2 linked regions of the Variovorax paradoxus genome follow. Each later gene encodes a partner of the first gene's protein in a complex. Links are inferred from orthologs where the notes say so. Each region holds a gene or a part of one and is shown on either strand. Other genes may lie near its edges.

The links.
Region 2: the proteins of tldD (region 1) and pmbA are in contact, whole or in part, in a solved structure (PDB 5NJ9), measured with the Escherichia coli proteins. The link is inferred for Variovorax paradoxus from one-to-one orthologs.

Annotation. Positions count from the first base shown.
Region 1 is NZ_CP046622.1:951,197-966,047, reverse strand. What follows is about bases 719-3,681. They hold tldD (metalloprotease TldD), read right to left. Parts: upstream 2,949-3,681; coding sequence 1,488-2,948; downstream 719-1,487. Other genes in these bases: rodA (rod shape-determining protein RodA), read right to left, coding at 3,032-3,681; GOQ09_RS04460 (hypothetical protein), read right to left, coding at 898-1,440. Outside these bases: GOQ09_RS04465 (3-deoxy-7-phosphoheptulonate synthase), read right to left, coding at 1-670; more of rodA, read right to left, coding at 3,682-4,186; GOQ09_RS04445 (sensor histidine kinase), read right to left, coding at 4,218-6,053; GOQ09_RS04440 (response regulator transcription factor), read right to left, coding at 6,071-6,796; GOQ09_RS04435 (YqiA/YcfP family alpha/beta fold hydrolase), read left to right, coding at 7,166-7,759; GOQ09_RS04430 (ribonuclease catalytic domain-containing protein), read left to right, coding at 7,811-9,868; GOQ09_RS04425 (energy transducer TonB), read left to right, coding at 9,920-10,771; aroE (shikimate dehydrogenase), read left to right, coding at 10,795-11,652; GOQ09_RS04415 (transglycosylase domain-containing protein), read left to right, coding at 11,649-12,392; GOQ09_RS04410 (DUF2809 domain-containing protein), read right to left, coding at 12,337-12,774; GOQ09_RS04405 (lysophospholipid acyltransferase family protein), read left to right, coding at 12,782-13,678; GOQ09_RS04400 (phosphatidate cytidylyltransferase), read left to right, coding at 13,691-14,680; crossover junction endodeoxyribonuclease RuvC, read left to right, coding at 14,685-14,851. UniProt on the Escherichia coli protein: Metalloprotease involved in CcdA degradation. Suppresses the inhibitory activity of the carbon storage regulator (CsrA).
Region 2 is NZ_CP046622.1:3,897,980-3,912,819, forward strand. Bases 4,352-7,303 are described here. They hold pmbA (metalloprotease PmbA), read right to left. Parts: upstream 6,537-7,303; coding sequence 5,166-6,536; downstream 4,352-5,165. Other genes in these bases: GOQ09_RS18160 (fumarylacetoacetate hydrolase family protein), read left to right, coding at 4,352-5,143; yjgA (ribosome biogenesis factor YjgA), read left to right, coding at 6,641-7,297. Also shown: GOQ09_RS18135 (carbohydrate ABC transporter permease), read right to left, coding at 1-281; GOQ09_RS18140 (ABC transporter substrate-binding protein), read right to left, coding at 278-1,555; GOQ09_RS18145 (nucleoside 2-deoxyribosyltransferase), read right to left, coding at 1,731-2,261; GOQ09_RS18150 (helix-turn-helix domain-containing protein), read right to left, coding at 2,275-3,228; GOQ09_RS18155 (helix-turn-helix transcriptional regulator), read right to left, coding at 3,225-4,148; mog (molybdopterin adenylyltransferase), read left to right, coding at 7,419-8,009; GOQ09_RS18180 (SDR family oxidoreductase), read right to left, coding at 8,027-8,779; GOQ09_RS18185 (heavy metal response regulator transcription factor), read left to right, coding at 9,088-9,765; GOQ09_RS18190 (cation:proton antiporter), read right to left, coding at 9,796-11,061; GOQ09_RS18195 (winged helix-turn-helix transcriptional regulator), read right to left, coding at 11,096-11,434; GOQ09_RS18200 (carboxymuconolactone decarboxylase family protein), read left to right, coding at 11,556-12,134; GOQ09_RS18205 (heavy metal translocating P-type ATPase), read right to left, coding at 12,169-14,436; cadR (Cd(II)/Pb(II)-responsive transcriptional regulator), read left to right, coding at 14,509-14,840.

The sequences.
Region 1 (14,851 bases):
CGCGCGCCGCCGCCTGGATGGCATCGGTGGCGATGCGGATGTTGCCGTCCGTGCCGTTCTTGAAGCCGATCGGCGCGGAAAGCCCCGAGGCCAGTTCGCGGTGCACCTGGCTTTCGGTGGTGCGCGCACCGATGGCGCCCCAGGCGATCAAGTCGCCGATGTATTGCGGCGAGATCACGTCGAGGAACTCGCTGCCTGCGGGCAGGCCGAGCCGGTTGATGTCGATGAGCAGCTGGCGCGCAATGCGCAAGCCCTCGTCGATGCGGTAGCTTTCGTCCAGGTACGGATCGTTGATGAGGCCCTTCCAGCCCACCGTGGTGCGCGGCTTCTCGAAGTACACGCGCATCACGATCTCCAGCGTGCCGGCGTACTTTTCGCGCTCCACCTTCAGGCGGCGGGCGTAGTCGAGCGCGGCGGCCGGGTCGTGAATGGAACACGGCCCCATGATCACCAGCAGCCGGTCGTCTTTGCCGGCCATGATGTTGTGGATGTTGCGGCGGGTGCCCTCGATCAGCGTTTCGACCGGCGTGCCGCGAATCGGGAAGAAGCGGATCAGATGTTCGGGAGGGGGCAGCACGTTGATGTCCTTGATGCGTTCGTCGTCGGTCTTGCTGGTTTTTTCGACGCTCGCATACCAGCTGTCGCTGGCGGGGGCAGTGTTCGTGCTCATGGTGCTTTTCCTTGTTGGAGTGAAATCGTCAGGGCATAAAAAAACCGCCGGGGGCTCTGGGCCACCGGCGGTTCTGGGAGGGTGTTCGTTTGCTTTACGCGCTCGCCTCTCGTCCGCCGGAAACCGGGAACCAAAAGTAGGCAAAGAAATAAGCGCGGAGGGCGGACATGTGGGCGAAATGTAGCACGGAAAACAAGAAGCCGGGCAAAAGCCCGGCTCCGAACGGCTTAGCGGTAGCCCGATTCGTTGGGGTTGTGGATGATCCAGATCAGGTTGCCGCCCGAGTAGTCGCCCATGCCGCCACCCGCAAAAACCAGGCGCCCCTGGCCCTTGTAGGTCATCTCGTAACGGTGGCGGTCGCTGCCGAAGTAGAACGGAATGAAGGCCTTGCCCGTGACGTAGGCGCCCTGGTCTGTCGGTTGGCCGGCCAGGTCGGTCACCTGCTTGGCGCTCATGCCGATCTGCAGGCGCGAGAACTTGCTGTTGCGCGCGGGAACGCCCGTGATTTCGCCTTCGTAGCCATTCAGGCCCTTGACGGTACGGCCGCTGCCGGCTTCGACCTTGGACGAATCAATGACGTTGCCCTTGGCGTCCATGCCGGCCTTTGCGCCGCCGCGCGCGGGAGCGGCGGGTGCACTGGCAGCGGCTGCCGAGGCCGCGGGCTGGCTGCTGTCGCCCGCACCGCCGCGCGAGGCGCAACCTGCGGTCGCGAGCGCCACTGCGGCAGTTGCAGCCCACAGGGCCGCGGACGAATTGATCCTGATCCTCATCGAATGCTCCTCTTTTTGAAAAATAAGGAGCGGAGCTTAGCAAGCTCTCAGGCGGTTCCGCCTACGGTCAAACCATCGATGCGCAGGGTGGGCTGGCCGACACCTACGGGCACGCTCTGGCCTTCCTTGCCGCAGGTGCCCACGCCCGAATCGAGCGCCATGTCGTTGCCGATCATGGTCACGCGGGTGAGCGCGTCAGGGCCGTTGCCCACGATGGTCGCGCCCTTCACGGGGTATTGGATCTTGCCGTTCTCGACCCAGAAGGCCTCGCTGGCCGAGAACACGAACTTGCCACTTGTGATGTCGACCTGGCCGCCGCCGAAGTTGGTGGCGTACAGGCCCTTCTTGATGCTGGCGACGATTTCCTTCGGGTCCTTGTCGCCGCCAAGCATGTAGGTGTTGGTCATGCGCGGCATCGGCACGTGGGCATAGCTCTCGCGCCGGCCGTTGCCGGTGGGCTTGACCTTCATGAGGCGCGCGTTGAGCGAATCCTGGATGTAGCCCTTGAGGATGCCGTCTTCGATGAGCACGTTGCGCTGGCTCGCATTGCCCTCGTCGTCCACGTTGAGCGAGCCGCGGCGGTCGGCAATGGTGCCGTCGTCCAGCACCGTCACGCCCTTGGCCGCCACGCGCTGGCCGATGCGGCCCGAGAATGCGCTCGAGCCCTTGCGGTTGAAATCGCCTTCCAGCCCGTGGCCGATGGCCTCGTGCAGCAGGATGCCGGGCCAGCCGGAGCCGAGCACGACCGTCATCTCGCCAGCGGGCGCCGGACGGGCGTCGAGGTTGGTCAGCGCAGCCTTCACGGCTTGGTCGACGTATTCGGCCATCTGCTCGTCGGTGAAATAGGCCAGCCCGAAGCGCCCGCCACCGCCGCCGGAGCCAACCTCGCGGCGGCCGTTCTGCTCGGCGATCACGGTCACCGACAGGCGCACCAGCGGCCGTACGTCGGCTGCCAGCGTGCCGTCGGCGCGCGCCACCAGCACCACGTCGTACTCGCTCGCCAAACCGGCCATGACCTGCGCCACGCGCGGATCGCGCGAGCGTGCGAGCTTTTCGACCCGCTCGAGCAGTTGGACCTTGGCCGCGCTATCGAGCGTCGAAATGGGATCGACGCCGTTGTAGAGCGAACGGCTCGACGCAATCTTGCGCGCCGGCGTCTTCACGCGGCCGGTGCGGCCGGCGGAAGAAATCGAGCGGACCGTGCGGGCCGCATCGAGCAGCGACGCCTCGGAAATATCGTCTGAATAGGCGAAGGCGGTCTTCTCGCCGCTGACCGCGCGCACGCCGACACCCTGGTCGATGCTGAAGCTGCCGGTCTTGACGATGCCTTCCTCGAGGCTCCAGCCCTCGCTGCGCGTGTACTGGAAGTACAAGTCGGCATCGTCCACCTTGTGGGCGGTGATCTCGGCCAGGGCCTTGCTCAGGTGCGATTCGTCGAGGCCGAACGGCGTGAGCAGGAGCTGTTGCGCCGTGGCAAGGCGCTCGATGGTGGGTTCGCGAGAGATCATGAAGTGGATTCTAGGGCTCGCCCCCTTGCCGCGCGCGCCCGGCGGCGCTTCGCCTTGCCCCAACCGGGGCCAAGGCTGCGCGCCTAGTTTTGGGAGAGCTTCCTGGCCCGGGCGATCGACATCAGAATGCCAAGCCCCAGCCCCAGCGTGACCATGGCGGTACCGCCGTAGCTGATGAACGGCAGCGGCACGCCCACCACCGGCAGGATGCCGCTCACCATGCCCATGTTGACGAAGGCGTAGGTGAAGAAAATCATCGTTACCGCCCCGGCCAGGAGCCGAGAGAACAGCGTGGTGGCGTTGGTCGCAATGGCCAGCCCGCGGAAGATCAACAGGATGAAAGCCGCAATCAGGGCCAAATTGCCCACCAGGCCGAATTCCTCGGAATAAGCGGCAAAGATGAAGTCGGTGGTGCGCTCGGGAATGAATTCGAGATGCGTCTGCGTGCCCTGCATGAACCCCTTGCCGCCCACGCCGCCCGAACCAATGGCGATCATCCCCTGGATGATGTGGAACCCCTTGCCCAGCGGATCCTTGCTCGGGTCGAGCAGCGTGCACACGCGCTGCTTCTGGTAGTCATGCAGCACCCGCCAGTCGACGCCCTCCGCGCACAGCCGCGACTCGAAGCTCACGATCAGCGTGATTGCCACGGCGCCGATCACCACCGGCGGCACGATGAGCTTCCACGGCAGCCCGGCAAAAAAGATCACCGCGAGGCCGGCAGCGAGCACCAGCAGCGAAGTGCCCAGGTCGGGCTGCTTCATGATGAGCCCGACCGGAATGGCCAGCAGCACCGTAGCCACCACGAAATCGAGCGGCCGCAACTGGCCCTCGCGGCGCTGGAACCACCAGGCCAGCATCAGCGGCATCGCAATTTTCAAGATTTCGCTCGGCTGGATCACCACGCCGAGGTTGATCCAGCGCGTGGCCCCCTTCTTCGTGATTCCGAAGAGCGCAACCGCAATCAACAGCGCCACCCCGGTCACATACACCGGCACCGCAAACATCATCAGCCGCTGCGGCGGCACCTGGGCCACCACGAACATGATGAAGCCCGCCAGCAGCATGTTGCGGCCATGGTCGGAAAAACGCGAGCCGTGGTCGTAGCCCGACGAATACATGGTCAGCAACCCGGCGAAGGCCAGCAACAGCACGGCGAAAGCCAGAAAGCCGTCGAACCCCTGGAAGATGGGCGCGACGCGGCGCGCCAGGGAGGGCTGATTGAACACGGCGGACATGGGCTGGATTATCCGCGCCCGGCACGCCCCGTCAGTCGAATTCGAACTGAACGACCGTGCGTCCCGGTCGGCTTTCGACCGCCAGCCGGGCGCCGACTGCGCCGGCGCGCTCCGTGAGTGCCCGCGGCACCTGGGACGCGTCGAAACCCCGGCCGTCGTCGATCACACGCAACTGCACCCTTCCGGCCTGCGCTTGCGACTCGATCCGCAGCGTCTTTGCCTGGGCGTGCTGCATCACGTTGGAAACCGCCTCGAACAGCAGGAACTGCAATTGCCGCATGCCTTGCGCGTCGAGCCCCTTTACCGTCGGCACCTCTTCCACGCCCCACTCCAGCTGGATGCCCGCGGCCGCCAGGCGCGGTTCCAGCCGGTAGCGCAGCGCCGCCAGCAGCGCGCCCACGTCGCCCGGCGGCAGGTGGATGGAGTCGATCGAGAGCTTGAGCTGGTCGAGGGAGTCGCGCAGTGTGCGCAGCAGTTCCTCGGAGCTGGCCTGGCCCGACTGCAGCTGCCGGATGGCCGAGCTGATGTGCGAGCCCACGCCGTCGTGCATGTCGCGCAGGATGCGTTCGCGCTCATGGGTTCGGGCCTGGTCGCGCGCCACCTGCTCCAGCGCCGCGAAGGTCGATGCGAGCTCGCGTTCGCGCTGCGCCACCCGCTGGGCGAGTGCCGCCACCGAGCCGCGCGCTTCGATGCTGGCGGCGCGGAAGCGCCGCAGCACGATCAGCAGCAGCGCAATACCGAAGAACACGGAGGAATAGCGCACCCAGGTGGTTTCGCCGTAGGCATCGCTCAGGCGGATCACCAGCCAGTCCCGGATGCCGAACCCCAGCGTTGCCAGCGCGGCGGCCGCCACCAGCAGGCGCCCCAGGTTGGGCCGCCGCACAGTCGCCACCACGAAGGCGCAGACGAACAGTGCGATGAACACGATCTCCGCCGCAAGCCAGCCGGTAAGCCAGTACGGCTCCTCGCGGAACAGCGCCATCGAGCTCGCGGCGATCGTTCCGGCGACCACTGCCGCCATTGGCCACCGCAGCCAGCGCATGCGGGGCCTGTGGTCCCAGCCCGCCAGGTGGTAGCAGAACATCATGGCGGAGGCCGCCCAGCCCGCATAGCAGGCGGCCATGAGCACGCCCCAGGCCGGCCAAGGCAGGGGCGGTTCGGCAATTACGCCGTCGGCCACGCGCAACGCCCAGCAGAACTCGGCGAGCGCCGTCCAGAAATAGATGCCGTCGCGCCGATGCCGCCCCACGGCGTCGGCGTCTACCTGGGTGAGCCACAGCGCCAGTGCAATGCCGCCGACGATGAGGCTGAAGGCACTCAGGAGCACCGAGCCGGTAAAGCGCCAGCCATAGGCCGTTTCGAAAAGCTCGGTGCGCACCGGCGTGGCCGGCCCGATCGTCACGCGTGAAAGCCCCGCCCGACGTGCGCTGTCGGCGCGGATGCGAATCTGCAAGCGGTTGCCGCCGGCTTTCAGCAAATGCCCCGGAATCGGCACATAGATGGGTGCCTTGGCGTAGTCAGGCCCGTTGCCGCGGCCCAGATCTCCGTAGACCTGAAGCAACGCCTCGTTGAGCGAAACCTCGAGGACGTTGCCGGCCCGCGGAATGAAGATGCCCCACGGCGTCTCGGGCGCGGCGTCGAGCGTGAACGGCAGTTCGAAGCTCGCGAAGCCGGGGCGCCCCCGGTGCTGGCGATCCCAGTGGTAGGAAAGCTCGACGGGCGCTGTATGCGTGACGCCGTCGACGGTGACGGTCGCCGTGCCGCTGCGCAGCTCAAGGGGGCCATCCGCCGCCGCGGGACCCGCCGGCGCCAGCAGGACTACCGCAAGCCAGAGCGCGAGCAGCGCCCTCCCGGGCCTTGCGAACATGCGCCCCGACACACGATTCACCCGGGGTGGGACAGCAGGCCGAGGCGCGTGGCTTCGAACACAGCCTCGCTCTTGGAGTGCACCGCCAGCTTGCCGTAGAGGTTCTTGATGTGGGTCTGCACCGTGTGCACGCTCAGTCCCTTGAGCCGGGCGATTTCGGCATAGGAGAAGCCGCGCGCGATCAGCGTCAGCACTTCGTGTTCACGGGCGGAGAGCAGGCTGGGCGCCGTGCTGTCGATGGCCGCCTGGGGCACTGCCGCGGCGGGCGTGCCCGCCGTTTGCAGGCTGCGGTACTTGGCAAGCACCCGCCGCGCGATCATGGGCGAGATCGGCGAAGCGCCGGCCTTCATCTCGACGATGGTCTGCGCGATGTCTTCGGGTGCCGCGTCCTTGTGGATGTAGCCGACCGCGCCGGCCTCGATGCTGGAAAGCACGTTTTCCTCGTCGCCGAAAACCGAGATCACCAGCGGCTCGCAGCCGGGAAAGCGCGCGACGGCTTCGCGGATGACGTCCAGCCCGCTGCCGTCGGGCATGCCAAGGTCGACCAGCAGCACATCGGGGATGGTGGCGGTCTGCGCAAGCCACGCCAACGCCTCGTGCACGGTGCCGGCGCTTCCCAGCCAGAAGAGGCTTGCGCTGCGCTGCACGCTGGCCTCGAAGAAGGCACGCGCGCGGCTGTCGTCCTCGACCACGAGCACGCCCCAGCGGCGCGCCGTTCCGGGATCAGGAGCCTCGATATTCATGGGCTTAGCATAAGCCGCCACGTCGATTCAAAAGGCCGCGGCGCCTCCCATCTTCATGGGATGCAGGCACCGATCCCGCACCGCGAAACTTCGCGCCGCTTGCAAAAACACAACAACGCCGGACGGACTTGGCCACTCCTGGCGCATCAGCTGAGTACTTTTTGGTTCCGAGACAAAGCCCGCGCCCGATCGGATGCAGAAAAATCCCGCAGCCCGGAGATTCCAGTGGTACACATTCACCTCCCCGCACGAAGCCTGCATGCGAAAGCCCTCACCGGCATCCGCGCCCCGCACGAGGACCTCATGCAAAATTACTCGGCTCCTTCTATGGAGTTGCGTCGAACGCAACATTTTCAGTCTCCGCCTCGCATGGATCCGAAAACCACTCACCTGTTGTATCTGCACGGTTTCCGCTCCTCTCCCCGCTCGACCAAGGCGCGGCTGATGGCGCAGCGCGTGGCGCTGGAGCACCCCAACCTGCAGTGGTGGTGTCCGCAGCTGCCGCCTTCTCCGCGTGAAGCGATCGACATGGTGATGAAAGGCATTGCCGACTGGCCGCGCAAGTCGATGGCCGTGGTCGGTTCCTCGCTCGGCGGCTTCTATGCCACCTACGTTGCCGGAATGACGCGCTGCCGTACCGTGCTGCTCAACCCCGCCGTGCACCCCGCGCGCGATCTGCAGCTCTACATTGGCGACCAGACCACGTGGCAAGACCCGGCCGAGCACTTCTATTTCCGGCCGGAGTACATCCAGGAGCTGCGCACCATGGAAGTTGGCGCCCTCACGCGCCCCGAGCGCGTGCTGGCCATCATCGCCAAGGGCGACGAGGCGCTGGACTGGCACGAAATGTCCGCGCGCTACCCCGACAGCAACATCAAGCTGCTCGAGGGGGGCGACCATGCGCTCTCCGATTTCGAGCAGAACCATCTGGACGACGTCATCGACTTCATCAACCCGGTCTGAGTCCCTCCGGCGCCGGGCGGCGGGCCGGGTCCAGCGTGGGACAATCGGCTCATGTTTGTATTGTTTGAAGAAGCCGGCAAGTACCTCGGCGGCCGCGTGCTTTCGGAGGCCGAAGCATCGGCGCAGGTCGAGCTCGACACCGGCAAGCGCGTCAAGGTCAAGGGCGCCAATATCGTCCTGCGTTTCGAGAAGCCCGCCCCGGCCGAGCTGATTGCCGAAGCGCGCGCCATCGCCGCCACCATGGACCTCGACCTCGCATGGGAATTTGCGGCCGAGGGCGAATTCGGCTTTGCCGAACTCGCGGCCGACTATTTCAGCGACAAGCCCACGCTCGCGCAGCAGGCGGCCGCGCTTTTCGCGCTGTTCGAGGCGCCGCACTACTTTCGCCGCGCAGGCAAGGGGCGCTTCAAGAAGGCGCCGGCCGAAATCGTGCAGCAGGCGCTGGCCGCCATCGAAAAGAAAAAAGTCGTGCAGGCGCAAATCGTCGAGTGGGCCGGGCAACTGGCCGAGGGCGTCTGCCCGCAGCCGATTCGCGAGCAGCTCTACAAGATCCTGTTCAAGCCCGACAAGAACGCGCCCGAGTACAAGGCCGTGGTCGACGCCGCGCGTGCCACGCAGCGCCCGCCGCTCGAGCTGCTGGAGCGCGCCGGCGCCATCGATTCGCCCTACCAGTTCCACTGGCGCCGCTTCCTTTTCGAGAATTTTCCCAAGGGCACGGGGTTTCCGGCGCTCGCCGCGCCGGCCATCGCCGACGACCTTCCGCTGGCTTCCGGCGTCCAGGCCTTTTCGATCGACGATTCGCAGACCACCGAAATCGACGATGCACTCTCGGTGCAGGGCCTCGGCAGCGGCACCGTCACGGTCGGCATCCATATTGCGGCGCCGGGCCTTGCGCTCACGCCGGGCAGCGCCATCGACCAGGTGGCGCGCTCGCGCATGTCCACGGTCTACATGCCGGGCCACAAGATCACGATGCTGCCCGACGAGGTTGTCAACGCCTACACGCTGCTCGAAGGCGGCGATCGGCCGGCGGTGTCGCTCTACGTGCGCTTCGACGAAGCCACGCTCGAACTGCAGTCCAGCGAGACCAAGCTGGAACGCGTGCCCATCGTGGCCAACCTGCGGCACGACCAGCTCGACAGCATCGTCACGCAGCCCTGGCTCGAAGACGCCTCGTTCACGAGCGAGAACACGCCCGAGGCGGCTGCGAACCTGCGTGCACCGCTCTCCTTCCTGTTCCGTCTTGCAAAGCAATTGAAGGCCCAGCGCGAAGTGGTGCGCGGCAAGCCCGAGAACTTCAACCGGCCCGACTACAACTTTCGCCTCGTCGGCAATGACGGCGAGCCGGACGGCAGCGAGCAGGTGCAGATCACCACTCGCCAGCGCGGTGCGCCGCTCGACCTGATCGTGTCCGAGGCAATGATCCTGGCCAACAGCAGTTGGGGCGGCTGGCTCGGCGAGCTCGGCGTGCCCGGGCTCTACCGCAGCCAGGCCAGCCTGGCGCCGGGCATCAAGGTGCGCATGGGCACGCGGGCCCTGCCGCATGCGGGCCTGGGCGTGAAGAGCTATGCCTGGAGCACCTCGCCGCTGCGCCGCTACACCGACCTGGTGAACCAGTGGCAGATCATCGCGGCCGCGCGCCACGGCAAGACCGCGGCGCTGGCCGCGCCGTTCAAGCCGAAGGACGCCGACCTGTTCTCCATTCTCTCGGGCTTCGACGCCGCCTACGCAACCTACAACGCCTACCAGGGCGGCATGGAGCGCTTCTGGACGCTCAAATACCTTGAGCAGCAAGGCATCACCGAGCTTGAAGTCACCGTCATCAAGGACATCCAGAACGGCGCGCTGGTGCGTGCGGACACGCTGCCGCTGGTGTTTCCGGTCGCGGGCCAGCAGGAGCGCGGTGCGCGCCTGCGGGTGAAACTCGGCGAGATCGACGAAATTGCGCTCGACGTGCACGGCACGGTGCTCGAGCGCCTCGACGCGCCCAAGGCGGACGCCGCGGCTGACGAGGAAAGCGGCGACGAGGAAGAAGAAGTGGCCGGTCCCATCGCCATTGCGGTCGACCTCACCGACAGCGAGCCGGCACCGGAGAACACGCCGGCGTGAGCGCCGCGCGCAATATAAAAACCATTCAATGAGCCGCGAGGAGCGTCGTCAATGAACTTCAGGGATCTGAGCACACTGCAGATTGCACTCGGTGTGTCGATCATCGCGCACGCCGCGCTTCTGACGGTGCGCTTCGTCGACCCTGAATCGTTCAACCGGGTCTTCAGCGACACGCCGCTCGAGGTGATCCTGGTCAACAGCAAGACCAACGACAAGCCCGACGCCACCGCCCGCGTCATGGCGCAAACCTCGCTGGCTGGCGGCGGCGACCTCGAAAGGGGCCGCGCCACCAGCCCGCTGCCGCCCTCGAGCTTTACCGCCGTGGGCGACTCCATCGAAGAGGCGCAGCGCCAGGTCGAGGCCATGCAGGCGCAGCAGATGCAGCTGCTCGCGCAGCTCAAGCGTGACCTGGCCGCCATGCCCGCGCCGGATCCACGCGTTTCGGGCGACCCGAAGGAAGCCGTGGCCCGCGAAGAAAAGCGGCGCCAGATGGTCGAGCTGCTGGCCGAAATCGAACGGCGCGTGAACGAAGAAAACGCACGCCCCAAGAAGCGCTACCTGAGCCCTTCCACGCGCGAGGCGGCCTATGCCATCTACGTGGACACGCTGCGCCGCCGTATCGAGGTGCGGGGCACCGAGAACTTTCCCACCGCCGCCGGCAAGAAGCTCTACGGCCAGCTCAAGATGACGATCACCATCAACCACGACGGCAAGATCCTCGACACCGTGGTCGATGAGAGCTCGGGCGACACCACGCTCGATCGGCGTGCCAAGGCCATCGTGCACAGCATCGGCAACTTCGGCAAGTTCACCGATGCAATGCGCAAGCAGACCGACCAGATCGTGCTGCAGTCGCGCTTCAAGTTCACGCGCGACGAAACCATCGAGCTCTCTTCCCAATAGCAACACCAGCAAATCACGGCGCCATGGACCTGTACTGCGTAATGGGCAACCCCGTCGAGCACAGCCGCTCGCCGCACATCCATGCCCGATTTGCCGAGCTCTGCGGCCAACAGCTGGAATACACCCGTCGGCTCGTGCCGATCGGCGCCTTCGCCGAAGGCGTCGCCAGCTTCCGGCGAGAAGCGGCCGAACACGGCAACATCGCGAGCGGCTGCAACGTCACGGTGCCGTTCAAGTTCGACGCGGCCGCAATTGCACAGCACACCAGCGAACGCGCCCTGCTCGCGCAAGCGGTGAACATGCTTCGCTTCGAAGCGGACGGCAGCATTCACGCCGACAACACCGACGGCATCGGCCTGGTCAACGACATCGTGCGCAACGCCGCCGTGCCTTTGGCAGGCTGCGAACTGCTGCTCATCGGCGCGGGCGGCGCTGCCGCGGGCGTGCTCGGCCCGCTGCTCGATGCGGGCGCCTCGCGTATCGTCGTGGCCAACCGAACCGTCGGCAAGGCCATGGCCCTGGTGCAGCGCCACGCGGCCCTGGCCTTGCGCCACGGCGCCACGCTCGAAGCATGGGCCCTCGACGAAGTACCCGGCAATTTCGACGTGGTGATCAACGCCACCGCCTCCAGCCTTGCGGGCGATGCGGTACCGGTACGCGCCCAGGTGCTGCGCCCCGATGCGCTCGCGGTCGACCTGATGTACGGGCCCGCCGCCGCCGGCTTCATTGCGTGGGCCGAAGCGCACGGCGCGGTAGGGCGCGACGGACTCGGCATGCTGGTCGAGCAGGCGGCTGAAGCGTTCGAGGCTTGGCGCGGCGTGCGCCCGCCCGCCGCACAGGTGCTGGCCGAACTGCGCGCCTCGCTCGCCGTCGGCCAATGAAGGGGCTGCTGCGGCTGATTGGCTGCCTGCTGGTAGCGGGCGTGGCGCTCGAGATTTTCTTTGTGGCGCGCATAGCGGCCATGGCCGTGATCGCTCCGCAGAGCACGGCGTTCCAGCGCTCCGAAGCCTGGCAGATCGCCATTCACCAGGGCAGCAAGGGCGCCTGGCGCCAGGAGTGGGTGCCCTACGCGCAGATCAGCGACAACCTCAAGCGTGCCGTCATCGCCAGCGAAGATGCCGACTTCATCGACCACAACGGCGTGGAATGGGAAGCCATCGAACGCGCCCGGCAGCGCAATGCCAAAGCCGAGGAGCTTGCGGCCCGGCGTGCGGCACGCGCCATTGCGCGCGGCAAGCCGGTGCGGCCCGTGCAGCTGCGCGGCGGCTCCACCATCACGCAGCAGCTGGCAAAAAACCTGCTGCTCTCCGGCGAGCGCACGCTGCTGCGCAAGGGCCAGGAGCTGGTGCTCGCCATGACGCTCGAAGTGCTGCTCGACAAGCGGCGCATCCTCGAGATCTATCTCAACAATGTCGAATGGGGCGAAGGCGTGTTCGGCGCCGAAGCCGCAGCCCAGTACTATTTCAAAAAGCCCGCCTCACGCCTGAGCGCCGGCGAGGCCGCACGCCTGGCGGTGATGCTGCCCAGCCCCAAGTTCTTCGAGCGCCGGCTGGGCTCGTCTTACCTCAACGGGCGGGCTTCGACCATTGTGGCGCGCATGCCGTCGGCCGAGCTGCCCTGACGGCGCCGCATAGCGCCTCGATGGCCAGCACGGCCGCAAAGCCGATCAGGTAGGCCACCACGTCCCACCAGTCCGCCGTACTGCCGAGCACGATGCGCAGGGCGCGGTTCGGAATATGCAGGTGCCAGGCCGATGCCAGGAATTGTCCCAGTTCGACCGCCAGGCCCACGCCGAGCGCGGCCAGCGCCAATGGCAGCACGCGCGTGGCAATGAAAGTCTTGAAGACGAGGTAGACCCATGCCACGGCCAGCACGTCGCCGAAGAAACTCCGCACCCACCCCCAGCGCGCGCCAATGGTGGCCAGCAGCACGAGAACAAAGAACAGGGCCACCGCCCACACCAGAGAAAGAGGATCGAAACGCCATCGCATGACCCGTATCATCGCGCCCATGCTGGCAAAGCTCACAGGTTGGTTGTTGTTGGGGATCGTCCGGTTGCTCACGGGGGCCCAGGCGCGGTGGTACGGCTGCCCGCCAAAGGCCGAGCAGCGCATCTATTTCGCCAACCACCAGAGCCACGCCGACCTCGTGATGATCTGGGCTGCCCTGCCTGAAGAGCTGCGCAGTATCACGCGGCCCATTGCGGCGCGCGACTACTGGGCCAATACGCCGTTCAAGCGCTGGATCACGACGGAGGTGTTCAACGCCGTTTACGTGGAACGGGCGGCCACGGCGCCCGCTTCGGCAGCACCGGCACCAGCCGCGGCCGAGCCTGACACGCCACCCGCGCCAGCACGAGATACCGCTGCAGGGCCAGCCGAACGCATCGAGCCTTCGATGGAGCCATTGCTGCCGCTGGCGCCAGCGCCGCAGACCGTCGTCGATGTGGCCCCCGAGGCTTTCGACGAGATTCAAGGGCGGCTCGATCTTCCTGCGCCGCCGCCTCCCGCGGTCGCGCCCCCTGTCGAACCACCGGCTGCAACCACGGAAGCCGCGCCTTCCGAACCCGCTGCGGCTCCCGCCTCCGATCCGCTCGCCCCCTTGGTCGAAGCCCTGCGCAGCGGTGACTCGATCATCATCTTTCCCGAGGGCACGCGCGGCCACACGGGCGAGCCGCAGAAGTTCAAGTCGGGCCTCTACACGCTCGCAACGATGTTTCCTGACGTGGTGCTGGTGCCTGCATGGATCGACAACGTGCAGCGCGTCATGCCCAAGGGCGAGATCGTGCCGGTGCCGATCTTGTGTTCAGTCACTTTCGGCGCACCAATCCGCGTGGAAGAAGACGAAGAGCGCCGCCCTTTCCTCGATCGCGCGCGTGCTGCCGTGATTGCTTTGCGTGATGTGTAAATTGGAACTGACATGAACCAGTTCCTGCGCAGCCTCACCCCGACCCAGCAAGTCGCGACCCTGTTCCTCATCGTCTTCGGCCTGCTCGTGATCGCGAGCACAACCGCGCTCTTCCTGAGCTTCAGGGAACGCCGCAACCCCGTGCACGACGCCACCTGGCAGGCCGAACTCGCCCACTACCGCAAACTGCTGGGCACCACCTGGTTCATGGTCATCGTGTTTTGGGTTGGCTGGGCCTTGGGCGAAACCGTGGCCACCGTGTTGTTCGCACTCATCGCCTTCTTCGCGCTGCGCGAGTTCATCACCCTTTCGCCCACACGCCGCGGCGACCATCGCAGCCTCATCCTGGCCTTCTTCGTGGTGCTGCCGATCCAGTTCTGGCTCGTGGCCACCGCGCGCTTCGACCTGTTCACCGTTTTCATTCCGGTCTACGTGTTCCTTGCGATTCCGGTCGCAAGCGCACTCGCCAACGACCCCAGCCACTTTCTCGAGCGCAACGCCAAGCTGCAATGGGGCATCATGATCTGCGTCTACGGCATGAGCCACGTGCCAGCACTGCTGCTCCTGAGCTTTCCGGGCTACGAAGGCAAGAGCGCGTTTCTCGTGTTCTTCCTGGTGTTCGTGGTGCAGACTTCGGTGCTGGTGCAGCACGTGATCTCGCGCCGCTCGCAGCGCAAGCCCTTTGCACCCAACGTGAGCCGCAGCTTCAACTGGACCAGCTGGGGCATCGGCATCGTGGTGGCCAGCCTGGTCGGTGCGCTGTTCTCGTTCATCACGCCCTTCAAGTTCGGCCAGGCGCTTGCCGTCTCGTTCATCGCCTGCATCGCGGGTTCCATGGGCCACCTGGTGATGAAGGCGCTCAAGCGCGACCGCGGCATTCCCAACTGGGGCAAGAAAGGCGTGGGCGTGACCGGCGCCAACGGCCTGCTCGACCGCGTGGACGCACTGTGTTTTGCGGCGCCCATCTTCTTTCATTCGATCCGCTGGTACTTCAACGTCTGACGACATGCGCATTCTCGGCATCGACCCCGGCCTCCTGACCACTGGCTTCGGCGTGGTGGATGCGGACGGCCATGCGCTGCGCTACGTTGCGAGCGGCACCATCAGCACCCGGCACCTGGGCAGCGGCAACCTGCCGGCGCGCCTCAAGGTGCTGTTCGACGGCATCGCCGA
Region 2 (14,840 bases), 2.9 Mb from region 1 along the record:
AGCACGCCAAGCAGCACGGCCAAGCCCATGGTGGCGCTGACGGTCAGCACTTCCCACGTCAGCGACACCCCCACCGAGTTCAGGAAGCGCCGGTCGGAAAACAGCTGGACATAGTTCGACAACCACACCCAGCTCGAATCGGCCTGCCCCAGCTCACGGTCCTGCAGCGAGATGACGATGGCAAACAGCGTGGGCACCAGCGCCAGAACGGCCAGCACCAGCAGCCCCGGCCCGATGAAGACGGCCGGAAGCCTTGTCTTGTTGCGCCTTGTCTTCTTCACTTCTTGCGTCGCGCGATCAGCTGCTTGGCGTAGGCGTCGAGTTCATCCAGCCCGCCCTTGATGTCGCTGCGCGAGCCGGTGATCAGCTCTTCGAGAATGATTCCCCAGCGGTCGCCCAGGTCGGGCCAGGCCGCGTCCTGCCAGAAGTTCACCGCCGTGAGCTTGCCGGTGTCCGCCAGCGCCTTGCCCAGGTCGGCGCCATAGCGCTTGGCGAACTCGGGGCTGCCGAGCACGCTGGTGCGGTTCAGCTCGCCGAACTGGCCTTCGGCAAGCCGACGCTGCTCGTTCTTCTTGGAGGTGGCCCAGGCGATGAACAGGCCCGCGCACTTCTTCGCCTCTTCGGTCTTGTTGGCCTTGGTGCCGATGGCCAGCCCGTGGCCGTAGCCGCCGCCCGTCAGCGGCGAAGGCGGCGGCAGGTAGGCAACCTTGCCGATCACGGTGGACATCTTCGGGTCGAGCGCATTGCCCGCCAGCGGTGTCGATTCGATCAGCATCGCCACCTTGCCGGCCAGGAATGCGCCCGTGGACTCGTCCCATCCGCCGGTCTTTGTGCCCGGCGCCGAATACTTGAACAGTTCGAGATACGTCTGCGTGGCCTTCACCGCCGCAGGCGAGTTGAACACCGGCTTGTCGCCGTCGAACCACTGGCCGCCGTTGCCGCGGAAGAACGGCATCCAGCGCCACACGTTGGCGCCCGAGCCGCGCTGGCCCCGCAAGGCCACGCCGTAGATCCCGCTGGCGGGGTCGTTGAGCTTCTTCGCGGCGGCGACGAACTCCTCCAGCGTGGCCGGTGGCTTGATGCCGGCCTTTTCGAGCAGGTCCTTGCGGTACACCAGCAGGTCGCCGCCGCCGGTGAGCGGCGCAAACCAGACCTCGCCGCCGAAGGTGGCCACCTTCTGCCGGCCGGGGTCGAAGTCCGCGTAGTCGTAGTCGGCAGGGTAGTACCTGGCGAGCGGCGCGATCCATTTCGACTGCGCGAACAGCGGCACGTTGGCCTCGTCGACGTAGTACACGTTGTACTTGCCGACAGTGGAAGCATCGGCGCGCGTCTTGGTGCGGCGGTCGTTTTCGTTGAGGTTGTCGATGCTGAAGGAGGCGCCGCTCAGGCTCTTGAACTCGTCCTTGTACTTTTCGAGCAGGGTCAGGCCGTCGCGGGGCTGCGACAGCACGCGCACGTCTTCCTTGCAGACCTGGGCCTGTGCCTGGCCCCAGGTGGCCAGCGCTGCCAGCAGCATGGCGCCGGCCGTGATGCGGCGTGTGGTTCGAGTCGACATCGTTCGTCTCCTAGTGGCTTGTTGTGGATTGCCGGCAACTTGCCGGCGAGTGGACGGCAGAAGCAGGAGGGACGAAGCGTATGCAGCCGATGCCCGGCGCCGCGTACACGCAGACCGGTTGACTGGTATTTTTATGACCAGCCGGCTCGGGGTTTTGCCGGGGGTCAGGGTTGTATCAGGCGAGCAGTTCCGCCATCTTCGACAACGCCGCCTCGGGCGTCGGCGCAATGTGGATCGAGCAGGCCAGCATGAGGTTCAGCGGCTGTCCGAAGTCCTCCACCGCAATGCCGCTGCCGTTTTCGCGCAGCACGCCGGCCGAATCGAGCGCGCACGGCAAGGCGGACCTGGCGCGGTCCGCATAGCTGCCTTCCGGAACGCCATAGGCCACGACGGGAATGCCGAGCGCCACCGCGGCGCCGACTTCGAACACCGTGCCCGAATCAGGCTCCAGGCCACGAAAGCTCGCCAGATTGGCCACCACGCCGTCGGCACAGCGAAGACGCAGCATGTTCGCCTCGTAGATGCGCTTCTCGGGTGCTTCGGCACTCAGCTCCTCATTGCCGTCGGCCGGCAGCAGCGCCGCAAGCCCCAGTGCCTCGCATGCCGCCGCAAGCCGCACAAAGTGGTCACGGGCGTCGGGGCGAAAGACGTCCGGCCCAGCGAGGTAGATGCGCGGGCGTGGCGGGGGCTGAGGGTCTTCTTTCATGGACACCGCATTTTCAAGCCGCCGCAGCAGCAACCGGCGTGTTCTGCGCCGTACGAAGTCCGAACCGGTCTTGCGCCTGCTGCCGGTAGGCGGAGGGTGTCATGCCCTTGAGCTGAAGAAAACGCCGGTTGAAATTGGCGAGGTTCGAAAAACCCACCTCATAACAGATGTCGCTCACCAGCCGGTCCGACACTTGCAGCATCTCGCAGGCCTTCGAAATGCGCAGACGGGTGACGAAGTCGGTGAAGGTGCTGCCCATGTGCTTGTGAAAGTAGCGCGAGAAGCTGCTTTCGGCCATGTTGGCCACCGCACACACGGCCGGCAGCGAAAGGTCTTCGGTGAGGTGTTGGTCGAGGTAATCGAGCACGCGGCGCATGCGCGAGTTTGCGCTCGGGTCTTCGCCCAGCGGGCCGGCGGCACTCGAAATCTGGCGGTAGTCCTCCCAGTTCGCGAGCTCGTGCAGCAGGCCGATGAACTCCGAGAGCCGGGCCAGGCCCTCCTGCGCCTGAACACGCGCAAAGCGCTCCCGCACACGCTCGCCCATACCGAAGAACTCGACGCCGAGCTTCGCGCGCTCGAGCATCGGCAGCACCGCTTCCAGCTCGGGGAACAATCCCACGCCCTTGCGCAACGGCTCGTCGCGAAAATGAATGACCATGCTGCGGTCGGCAATGCCCTCGGGCGGCACGCCGTCCGAAATCCAGGTGTGCGGCAGGCGCCCGCCCACAAGCGCCACGTAGCCGGGCTCGAAGCGTCCGATGTGGTTGCCGACATAGGCATCGCCGCTGCTGCAATTGATGATCTGCAGCTCGTACTCGTCGTGGTAATGCCAGCAGTCGAATGGCCACGGCACGCCGTGCTGCAGGCAGCGCACGGAGCTCCCGCCCGCCGGCTCGAATCCGAGCCGCGGATCGCGCATCAGTTCATGTTCGAGTTCTGGCTTTCGCGTGGTGTGGTGTCTGCTCATGGCGTCTCTCGGGGGTGGCTTGCTTGCCTGTCCGGCCCTGGCGCCTTGGCCAGCCCGGCATCGGCCTGGCTGCGAAACTGCCGCGGCGTAACGCCGTTGCGCAGCCTGAACCGGCGGCTGAAGTAAACCGCATCGCCAAAGCCGCATTGCCGCGCGACGTCGGCGATGCGGGCGTTCGAGGTCAGCAGCAATTCCTTCGCGCGCTCCAGCCGGCGCTCGGTCACCAGTTCGGTGAAGGTGCGGTGGGTCTGCTTCTTGAGCAGGTGTGCAAGGTAGTTGGGGGACAGCATGGCCGCCGCGGCGGCATCGTTGAGCGACATTTCCTCGGCCAGGTGCTCGCGCACATAGCGCATCACGCGCTGCAGCGCATCGCCGGTCGAGCTGCGGCCGCTCTGCAGCGCGGCCTGCGCGAGCAGCTGGGCCTCGTGCCGGTCGCAGGCGAGCCCCATCAGCTGCAGCAGAATGCCGCGGATCGCGCCCACGCTGCCGAAGCGCCGCTCGCGGTTGAGCACGGCAAGCTCTTCGAGCCAGCCGAGGATGCGCGCGAAATCGGCGTCGCCGAAATGAAAGTCCATGTACTCCTGGAACAGGAAGGGCGCGAGCTCGGGCTGGCGCGACACGGGCACCTCTTCAAGATCGAGCGCCTCGACCGGCAGCTCGGGCCAGAGGAACCCCTGGTCGAAGTTCACGATGGCGTAGCGGGCGCCGGGCGGGTGCGGCACCACGTGCACACGGTAAGGCAGCACAAAGCTCAGGTGCCCGGCAGTAAACGGGCGCACCGCGCCGCCCACCACCTGCTGCGAGCCGCCGTGGATGCTCACCTGAATCTGGAAATACTCATGCCGGTGCGGCCGTGCCAGCACGTCCCGCGCGCCTTCGAAGCGGATGTCGAAGTCGAGGTGGTTCGCGCGCTCCTGCATGCCGTAGAGGCGAAGGCTGGATTGAAGGGCCGACATGGCGCGATGGTAAGCCTTTGCCCCGGGGCCGCCGAGCGGCGGCGGTGTTGCTTGCGTCCTGTTTTTGCGTAGATGCGTGCGGTAGCGCGGCGGCAGCGCGTTCCAGAATGATCCAGCCGGCCCGGCCGGCTTTCATCGCTCACCAAAAGATCCAGGAGACAAAGATCATGTCCAGTTCACGACGCGGCCTGCTGGCCGGCTCTGCCGCCATGGCGGCCGGCGCAGTTGCCGGTTGCGCCCTGCCGGCCGGCGCATCGCGCGCGCCGCAAACGCCCTTCACCGTCGCACAGACCACGGTTCCGATCGTCGGCAGCGAGCAGGCGTTTCCGGTGCGGCGCATCTACTGCATCGGCCGCAACTATGCGGCCCACGCGCGAGAAATGGGTTCCGACCCGACCCGCGAGCCGCCGTTCTTCTTCCAGAAGCCGGCGGATGCGATCCAGGTCGTGATGCCCGGCACCGTGGCCGACCATCCGTACCCGACGCTCACCAAGAACTATCACTACGAGGTGGAGCTGGTCGTGGCACTTGCCAAGGGCGGCCGCAACGTCGCGCCCGCGGATGCGCTAGGCCTGGTCTATGGCTACTCGCTCGGCCTGGACATGACCCGCCGCGACCTGCAGCGCGAAATGGGCGACCAGAAAAAGCCCTGGGAAATCGGCAAGAGCTTCGACCATTCGGCGCCCATCGGCCCGATCCATCCGGTGGCCAAGGTGGGGCACTACACCGACGGGGCGATCTGGCTCAAGGTCAACGGGCAGACCAAGCAGAACGCCACGCTCAAGCACATGATCTGGTCGGTGGCCGAGCAGATCAGCCGCCTTTCGCAGGCTTTCGAGCTGATGCCCGGCGACATCATCTATTCGGGCACGCCGGAGAACGTGGGCCCGGTGGTGCGCGGCGACGTGATCGAGATCCACATCGACGGGCTGCCGAACCTTTCGGTCCGGATCGTCTGAGCGAGAAAGGCGGCCGCCAGCCTCAGCTGCCGGCCACCTTCATGCGGTTGACCAGGACGGAACCCGTGGTCTTGGCACCGAAGGTGTAGGCGTCGGCGCCAATGGCCTCGATGCCCATCAGCATGTCCTTCAGGTTGCCGGCAATCGTGATCTCCTGCACCGGAAAGGCGATGCGGCCCTTCTCGACCCAGAAGCCGCTGGCGCCGCGCGAGTAGTCGCCGGTCACGTAGTTCACGCCCTGCCCCATCAGCTCGATCACGAAGAGGCCGGTGCCGAGTTTGGCGAGCATGGCGTCGAGGTCGTCGCCAGCCTTGGTGAGGCGCGAGCTCAACGTGAGGTTGTGCGAGCCGCCGGCGTTGCCGGTGGTCTTCATGCCGAGCTTGCGGGCCGAATAGGTCGACAGGAAGTAGCCTTCGAGCCGGCCGGCATCCACCACCTTGCGCGCACGGGTAATCACGCCTTCGTCGTCGAACGGCGAGCTGCCCTTGCCGCGCGGAATGTGCGGGTCTTCGGCCACGTCGACATGCTTGGGCAGCACCGGCTTGCCGAGCGAGTCGAGCAGGAAGGTGCTCTTGCGGTACAGCGCTCCGCCGCTCACGGCCTGCACCAGCCCGCCCAAAAGGCCCACGGCCAGAGGCGACTCGAACAGCACCGGGCATTCGGTGGTCTTGATCTTGCGCGACTTGAGCCGGCTCAGCGCCCGCTCGGCGGCGTAGCGGCCCACGGCTTGCGGACTGGCCAGCTCGTCGGCCGAGCGCATGGAGCTGTACCAGGAGTCGCGCTGCATGTCGTCGCCCTTGCCGGCGATGGGTGCAACCGAAATCGAATGCCGCGAGCTGGCGTAGCCGCCGCGGAAGCCGTGCGTGTGGGCGCTGAAGAAGTGGCTCTGCTGCGCCGAAACGCCCGCGCCTTCGCTGTTGGTAATGCGCTTGTCGGTCGAAAGCGCCGCCTCTTCGCATTCGAGCGCCAGCCTGGCGGCCTGCTCGCTCGTCACGTCCCAGGGATGGAACAGGTCGAGCTCGGGGTGGTCCTTGGCAATGTCTTCCTCGTCGGGAAGGCCGCTCACCGGGTCTTCGGCCGTGAAGCGGGCAATGTCGTAGGCCGCCTGCACCGTCTGGGCAATGGCCGCCTCCGAAAAATCGGAAGTGCTGGCGTTGCCGCGGCGGTGGCCCACGTACACCGTGATGCCCAGCGACTTGTCGCGGTTGCGCTCGACGTTTTCGAGCTCGCCCTTGCGGACCGAGACACTGAGGCCGCAGCCCTCGGAGGCCTCGGCGCCGGCATCGGTTGCACCGAGCTTTTTGGCGTGGGCCAGGGCCGTGTCGACCAGGTTTTCGAAGAAGGAGCGGCTGTAGGCGAAGCCGGAATCGGCGCGCGAGGAAGATGTCGTCATGTGGTGGCTATGATACTTGCGCCCCCTATTTTCCGTTTCCCCCGGCTCGCCCCTGTGCATTGCACGCGTTGCAAGGCCGCACGGCGCGGCCCAGAATCCACCCCATGTCCCGCAAACCCAAAAAAGGCTATTTCGTCCGTGGCCAGTTCGTTGCCGAAGGCAGCGAGCTCGACCTGGAGCTCAAGCGCGAGCTCAAGGGCACCGACGAAGCCAGCCGCACCGACCTGAAGCGCGAAAGCGACGAACTGCAAAAGCTCGGCACCGAACTGCTCGGCCTGCGCGCCGGCCTGTTCGACGCGCTGCCGCTGGACGAAAAGCTGATCGATGCCGTGGCCGAAGCCAAGCGCATCACCAATTTCGAAGGCAAGCGCCGCCAGATGCAGTTCATCGGCAAGCTGATGCGCAAGCTCGAACCCGAAGTGCTGGAAGCCGTGAAGCAGGCCCTGGCCGAACAGAACACCGTGCCCGCAGCCGAAGCCGCCGCCCTGCACGAGGCCGAGCGCTGGCGCGACCGGCTGATTGCCGACGACGACGCACTGGGCGGGTGGATCGAAACCCACCCCGGCACCGATTCGCAGCAGCTGCGCGCGCTGGTGCGCCAGGCCCGCAAGGACCTGAAAGCCGGCCCGCCGGGCGAAGCGCCGCGACAGGGCAAGGCGTACCGCGAGATCTTTCAGCTGGTGCGCGCGCAGCTGGCGGTGCATGGCGGTAGCGACCACGCAGCCGCCGCGGCGGCGCAAGACCGGGAAGACGACGCGTGAACCACCTGTATTTCTCCCTCCCCTCCCGGGGGAGGGCCGGGGTGGGGGCAAGCGGCGCATCCATCGGGCACCCTGGCTGCCCCCATCCCAACCTTCCCCCGGAAGGGGAAGGAGCAACACCATGAGCACACCTGATTCCATCCGCATCGGCATCGTCTCCATCAGCGACCGCGCCTCCAGCGGCACCTACGAAGACAAGGGCCTGCCTTCGCTGAAGGAATGGCTCGGCCGTGCGTTGAAGAACCCGATCGATTTCGAAGCGCGGCTCATTCCCGACGAAGCCGCCCTCATCAGCGCCACGCTCATCGAGCTGGTGGACGCCGGCTGCTCGCTGGTGCTGACCACCGGCGGCACGGGCCCGGCCTTGCGCGACGTCACGCCTGAAGCCACGCTGGCCGTGGCCCACAAGGAAATGCCCGGCTTCGGCGAGCAAATGCGCCAGATCAGCCTGCGCTTCGTGCCCACGGCCATCCTGTCGCGGCAGGTGGCGGTCATTCGCGACAAGAGCCTGATCATCAATCTGCCGGGGCAGCCGAAGTCGATTTCGGAAACGCTCGAAGGGCTGAAGGATGCCGACGGCAAGCAGCTCGTGCCGGGCATCTTTGCCGCGGTGCCCTACTGCATCGACCTGATCGGCGGCCCGTATCTGGAAACGGACGATACGGTGTGCAAGGCCTTTCGGCCGAAGTCGGCCATCCGGCCCGCGGGCTAGGCGCCGAGCGAACTGGGTCAAGCCTTCCGGCGCTGCCGGACCCAGGCCTCGAAGCCGGTCGGCGCCAGACGAGCACCGGCAGCCGGCGTAAGAGAGCGGTCATCGAGGCGCACGCCGAAGTAAGCCGCCTCGGCATCGGTCACGACCTGCCGGGCGTCACCCGTCGCTGCAAGAAAACGCCGCACCAGGTCGTCGAGCGGCACGGCCTCGGGCCCTGCGATCTCCACGCGACCACCGGCTGGCGGCTCGTTCACGATGTCGGCCAGCGCGGCAGCCACGTCTTCCGCCGCAATCGGCTGCACCAGCGCGTGCGACAAGCGAATTTCACCGCCCGCGCCGCCCGCATTGGCAATGCCGCCCAGGAACTCGAAGAACTGCGTCGCCTGCACGATCGTGTAGGGCACGGGCGAGGCTTCGATCAAGTCCTCCTGCGCTTGCTTGGCGCGGAAATAGCCGCTGGCCAGCAGCCGATCTGTGCCGACGACCGAGAGCGCGATGTGGTGGGCCACGCCGGCTTCGGCCTCGGCCGCGAGCAGGTTGCGGCCCGAGGTCTCGAAGAAGCGCAGCACAGCCTCGTCCTCGAACGAAGGCGAGTTCGCCACGTCGACCACAACCTGTGCACCCGCCAGGGCCTCTTTCAGCCCCTCGCCGGTGAGCGTGTCGACGCCCGTGGAGGGCGAGGCGGCGACGACTTGGTGGCCGGCGTCGCGCAGCCGCGCGGCGAGCTTGGAGCCGATGAGGCCGGAGCCCCCGATGATGACGATCTTCATGGTTGATTCCTTGTGAAAGGCAGTCCAGGGAACGCCCCCTTGGACGTCCTTTCAAGCAAGACGTCCGGCGGGAATGGTTTGTGACACCGGGGCCGAAAAACCAGGTGGAATCGACGTCCCGCCGGTGGGCGAGGCGACAAGACAACGGCCTGCAACCGCGTAAGCGCGCCAAGTGGCACGGCTCCTGCATTGCCCCTTCGAACCGCAGGCCCACAGCGCAATGTGTGACACGGGGCCGGCGCCCAGTTCGTCGTTCGAAGGACAGCTTCGCACTCCGCCCCCACTCACCTCCCAACTAACATCGGTCGATGCGAATTCTGGTCATTGAGGGCGAGCCCCAGCTCGGCGATCAACTGAAGAAGGGCCTGGAGCAGAACGGGTACGCAGTCGACATTGCGCGCGATGGCGCCAAGGGCCGCTACCTCTCCGCGGAGCACGACTACGCGCTGATCCTTCTCGACGCGGTGCTTCCCGGCGCCGACGGCTTTGCGGTGCTGCGCGCCATACGGCGTACCGGCACCGTGCCCGTGCTGGTGCTCACGGCGCGCGACAAGGTCGAAGACCGCGTGAACGGCCTGCGGCAAGGCGCAGACGATTACCTGGTGAAGCCCTTCACGCTGCCGGAGCTGCTGGCGCGCGTGCGAGCCCTGCTGCAACGCGGCAAGCCGAACGAGTCCACCACATTCCGCCTGGCCGATCTGGAGCTCGACCTCGCCAGCCGCAAATGCGCTCGCAACCACCAGCGCATCGAGCTCACGGCAAAGGAGTTCACGCTGCTGGCGGTGCTGCTGCGCAACAGGGGGCATATCGTCTCGCGCAGCACGCTCGCCGAAGAGGTGTGGGACAGCACGCTCGACAGCGACACCAACGTGCTCGAAGTCGCCATTCGCAGGCTGCGCGCCAAGATCGACGACCCTTTCGACCCGAAGCTGCTGCACACGGTGCGCGGCAGCGGCTACGTGCTCGAAGACCGTTCCTGGCCTTGAGCCCGCCTGCTGGGCCGCACCCGCTGTTGACTAGGGCTTTGCGCGAGCCGGTGTTTCGTCCGATGCGGCGGCAGGCGCCTTGGTGCGGCCCATCACCACGTTGATCAGCGGCCCCGTCATCGCGGTGGTCACCAGCGCCATCACCAGCAGCATGGTGAAGAGCTCGGGGCCGATCAGGCCGGCGTCCAGGCCGATCTTCATCACGATGAGCTCCATCAGCCCGCGCGCATTCATGAGCGAACCGGTGGCAAGGCTGTCGCGCCATCCGTAGCCCGCCATGCGCGCGCCGATGGCGCCACCGGCCAGCTTGCCGATGGTGGCGACGCCGACGATCAGCAGCATCGCGCCCACGCTAGCTCCCGTAAAGGCATTGGCGGTGGTGCCCAGCCCCGCCAGCGCGAAGAACAGCGGCATCAGCACCACGATGGAAATCGGCTCGATGCGCTCGGTGAGCGAGTTCAGCAAACGGTCGTCACGCGGCAGGCAGGCGCCGAACAGGAAAGCGCCGAACACGGCGTGCAGGTGCAGCCACTCGGTTGCCAGTGCGCACACCAGCAGGCCGATCATCAGCGAGGCCATCATGGTGGTCGAAGGCTCGCCGTTGGGTGCGCGCGTGCGCAGCAGCCACGCAAAGGCCGGCTTCATGCCGAAGAACAGCACGGCCAGCAGCACCACCACACCGGCGGTGGTCTTGAGCAGGCCGGTGTAGCCCTCCCCCGCGCCGGCCAGCGCCACCACCAGCGCCAGCAAGATCCACGCGAACACATCGACCACGGCCGCCGCGCTCAACGAGAGCTGGCCGAACGGCGTGCGCGTGAGGCCGCGATCTTTCAGGATGCGCGCCATGACGGGAAAAGCAGTGATCGAAAGCGCCGCCGCCATGAACAACGCAAACGGCCAGAAGCCCACGCCCGCGGGCGCCAGCGACGGATGCAAGGCCGGCGAGATCGCAATGCCCAGCACCATTGGCACCGCAATGCTGAGCGCACCCACATAGCCGGCGGCCTTCAGCTGCGCGCGCACGCCTTGCGCGGCCCGCAGTTCGAGCCCGACCACGAACATGAACAGCACCAGCCCCACCGTCGAGAGCGACGAGAGCCCCTCGAGGTGGCTCTTGGAGAAAAGCTGCGCATGCAACGAAGGGAACAGCGCCCCCATGACCACCGGCCCCAGCATGAGGCCGGCCGCCATTTCCCCGACCACACTCGGCTGGCCCACGTGGCGGAGCACCCAGCCGCAGATGCGCGCGGTGCTCAGGATGACGATGAGTTGCAGCAGGAGAGACGTAGCGGACATGGACCGAAGCGCTGGTGGACGTGAATACGCGATGTTAGTTTTGTTCGGGCGCCTCGAACCAACGGTCGGCCCATTGGTTCAGCGGCTTGAGCCGCTTGACGAGTTCACCGCCCGATTCGGTGAGCACGTAGCCCGCATCGGCCAGCGCGACGATGCCGCCCGCGCGCAGTTCCTTGAGCCGGTCGTTCAGCACCGAAGGCGACATGTCCCCCGTGCTCACACGCAAGGCCCTGAAGCTCTGCGGCAGGCCATCGCGCAGCTCCCACAAGATGCGCAGCGTGCCCTTGCGGCCCAGTTGCTCCAGCAGCCGCATGACGGGCCGGCGTGATGCGGCAGGGGCCGATGACTCTTGCGGTGATTCGGCTTTGCTCATGGATGTAGTTCTCAAGATAGTTGTCCGGCCGCCATTGCGCTACGCATTTCGTAGCGATAGACTGCACAGGTCGCTACGCTTTTCGTAGCGATTTGAACCGCATTCTACGAAGGATTCGACCATGACACCCCTCGCTGCAACAGACAACCGCGCTCCCCGTATCCAGCCGCTCGAAGCGCCCTACCCCGAACCGACTGCCGACTTGCTGGCGCGAATGAACCCGCCCGGAAGACCGGAAATCCTGGCGCTCTTTCGCGTGCTGGCCATCAACCCCGAGCTGGCCGAGCGCACGCTGGACCTCGGCCGCTATCTTCTCGGCCGCAAAGCGGCTATCGACCTGCATGATCGCGAGGTGGTGATCACGCGCGTGTGCGCGCGCTGCGGCGCGGAGTACGAATGGGGGGTGCACATCGCGGCCTTCGGCGATGCCGCGGGCCTCAGCGCTACCGACAGGCGCGTGATGGCGTCGGCCACCGAAGATCTCGAGCTGCTCGCACCCCGGGACCGCCTGCTGGTCCGGCTGGTCGATCAGCTGCACGACACCAGCCATGTGGACGACGAGCTCTGGCAGGCGATGTGCACCCACTGGAGCCCACCGCAGCTCATCGAACTGATGATGCTCGCGGGCTGGTACCACGCCGTGAGTTACGTGTGCAACGGGGCGCGCGTGCCGCTTGAAAAATGGGCCGCGCGCTGGTGACACCGGAGCTTCGACCAACGGCTCCCCGGCCGGCTCAGCCGCGGTCGCCCGCGGTCTTCGGCATGCGCATCAGCCGCAACCCGTTGGCCACCACCAGCAGGCTCGCGCCCATGTCGGCAAACACGGCCATCCACATGGTGGCGCTGCCGAACACCGCAAGCACGAAGAACGCGCCCTTGATGCCCAGCGCCAGCGTGATGTTCTGCCACAGCACCGCGTGCGCCCGGCGCGACAGGCGAATGGTCTCGGGCAGGCGCCGCAGGTCGTCGTTCATGATGACCACGTCCGCCGCCTCCATGGCCGTGTCGGTACCGGCGCCGCCCATTGCAAAGCCGATGGTTGCCTGAGCCAACGCTGGCGCGTCGTTGATGCCATCGCCCACCATGCCTGCAACGCCGTGGCGCTGCTGGAGCGCCTTGACGGCGTCGAGCTTCTCTTCGGGCAGCAGGTTGCCGCGCACGTCTTCGATGCCCGCATGCGCGCCGATTGCCCTGGCCGTGGCGGCGTTGTCGCCGGTCAACATCACCGGCGTGACGCCGAGCGCGCGCAGCTCGGCCATTGCAGCCCGCGAAGACGGCTTGATGGTGTCGGCCACCGCAAACAGCGCGAGCACCTCCTGGCCGGAGGCCAGCAGCGTGACCGTGCGCCCTGCTTCTTCATGGCGCTTCAGCTCGGCCTCGAGCGCCGGGGTGCACAGCCCCCGCTCCTCGATCAGCCGGTGGTTGCCGAGCACATAGGCCCGGCCTTCATGCGTGGCCTGCACGCCGCGCCCTGGCAGGGCAGTGAAGTCTCCGACCTCCAGCGCTTCGATCTCCAGGCCCTCGGCAATGGCCTTGGACACGGGGTGGTCCGACCGGCTTGCGATGCTTGCCGCAATCGCAAAGACCGCGTCCTTGTCCGTCGCGGCACCAAGCAGGCCCGATTCGACCAGCCGCGGCTTGCCTTCGGTGATGGTGCCCGTCTTGTCGAGCGCCACTGCCTTCAGCTTGCGCGCCTCTTCAAGATAGATGCCGCCCTTGATGAGAATGCCGCGCCGCGCCGCCGAGGCCAGCGCGCTCACCACGGTGACAGGCGTCGAGATGACCAGCGCGCAAGGGCACGCGATGACCAGCAGCACCAGAGCCTTGTAGATGGCCTGCAGCCAGGTCCACCCCATGAGCCAGGGCGTGAGCACCGCCACTGCAATGGCCACCGCGAAGACAGCGGGCGTGTAGACCGAGGCGAACTTGTCGACGAAGCGCTGCGTGGGCGCGCGCGAACCTTGCGCCTCTTCGACCGCATGGATGATGCGGGCGAGCGTGGTGTTGGCTGCCACCGCCGTCACACGGAATTCAAGCGCGCCCGTCTGGTTGACGGTGCCCGCGAACACCGCATCGCCGGCCGCCTTGTCGACCGGAATGCTCTCGCCGGTGACGGGTGCCTGGTCGATGGCGCTGGTTCCTTGGGTGACGACGCCGTCGAGTGGTACGCGCTCGCCGGGGCGGATGCGCACCATGGCGCCCAACGCCACGGTGTCGGCCTTCGCCGTCTTCCAGCTGCCGTCGGGCTGCCGCACCTCGGCCTGCTCGGGGGCCAGCGCCAGCAGCCCCTGGATGGCATTGCGCGCGCGATCGACTGCGCGGGCTTCGATCATTTCGGCAATGGCATAGAGCGCCATCACCATCGCGGCCTCGGGCCATTGCCCGATCAGGAAAGCCCCCGTCACAGCCACGGCCATCAGCGCGTTGATGTTCAACCGCCCGCGCACCAGTGCCGCGAAGCCCTTCTTGTAGGTGTCGAGCCCGGCCAGGCCGATGGCACCGAGCGCAAGCGCCATTTCCAACGCGGTGAACCCGGCCCCCTTGGGCGCGAGAAAGGAAACTGTCTCGGCCGCAATGGCCAGCACCAGCGCTGCAACCAGCCGCAGGAGTTCGGGCGTCATGAAGCCGGCACCCGCCGCGCCGCCGGCAACGGGCTGCGCGCCCGCCACGTCGTTCAGCGGCTCGGGCTTGAACCCCGCCTTGCGAATGGCTGCCAGCGCATCAGGCAATGCGGCGTCATCGGCCGTGATGGCCATGGTGCGTTCGCCGAGCCGGAAGCGCAGCCCGCTGATGCCGCGAACGGGCTCGAGCGCGCGCCGGATCTCAGACTCTTCCACGGCGCAGTCCATCGTGGGAATGCGAAAGAGCAAGGCGCCTTTCGGAACGTCGGCCATCTGGATGGGAGCGGACGCCGACCCGCAGGCGGAGTTGCCGCAGCACGCCGTTTCGGCAGGGGCGTGAGCGCGCGGCGCCAGGGGTTTCAGGGCATTCTGGTTCGTCATGAAAGCCATTGGAAACCCTGAAGCAGGTGTAGAGTCAAACGACAAATTCCTTCACTTCGTTCTTGCCGCATCATGAAAATCGGAGAGCTGGCCAAGGTCGCGAACACACCGGTCGAAACCATTCGCTACTACGAGCGCGAACAGCTGCTGCCCGAGCCGGCGCGCACCGAGGGCAACTACCGCATCTACGACGACGAGCACGCGCAACGCTTGGGCTTTATCCGCCGCTGCCGTTCACTGGACATGACGCTCGATGAAATCCGCAGCCTGCTGCGGTTCCGCGATGCGCCGGGAGAAGACTGTGGCCAGGTCAACCAGCTGCTGGACGACCACATCGGCCACGTGGCGGCCCGCATTTCGGAGCTCAAGCTGCTGGAGAAACAGCTGAAGGCGCTGCGCCAGCA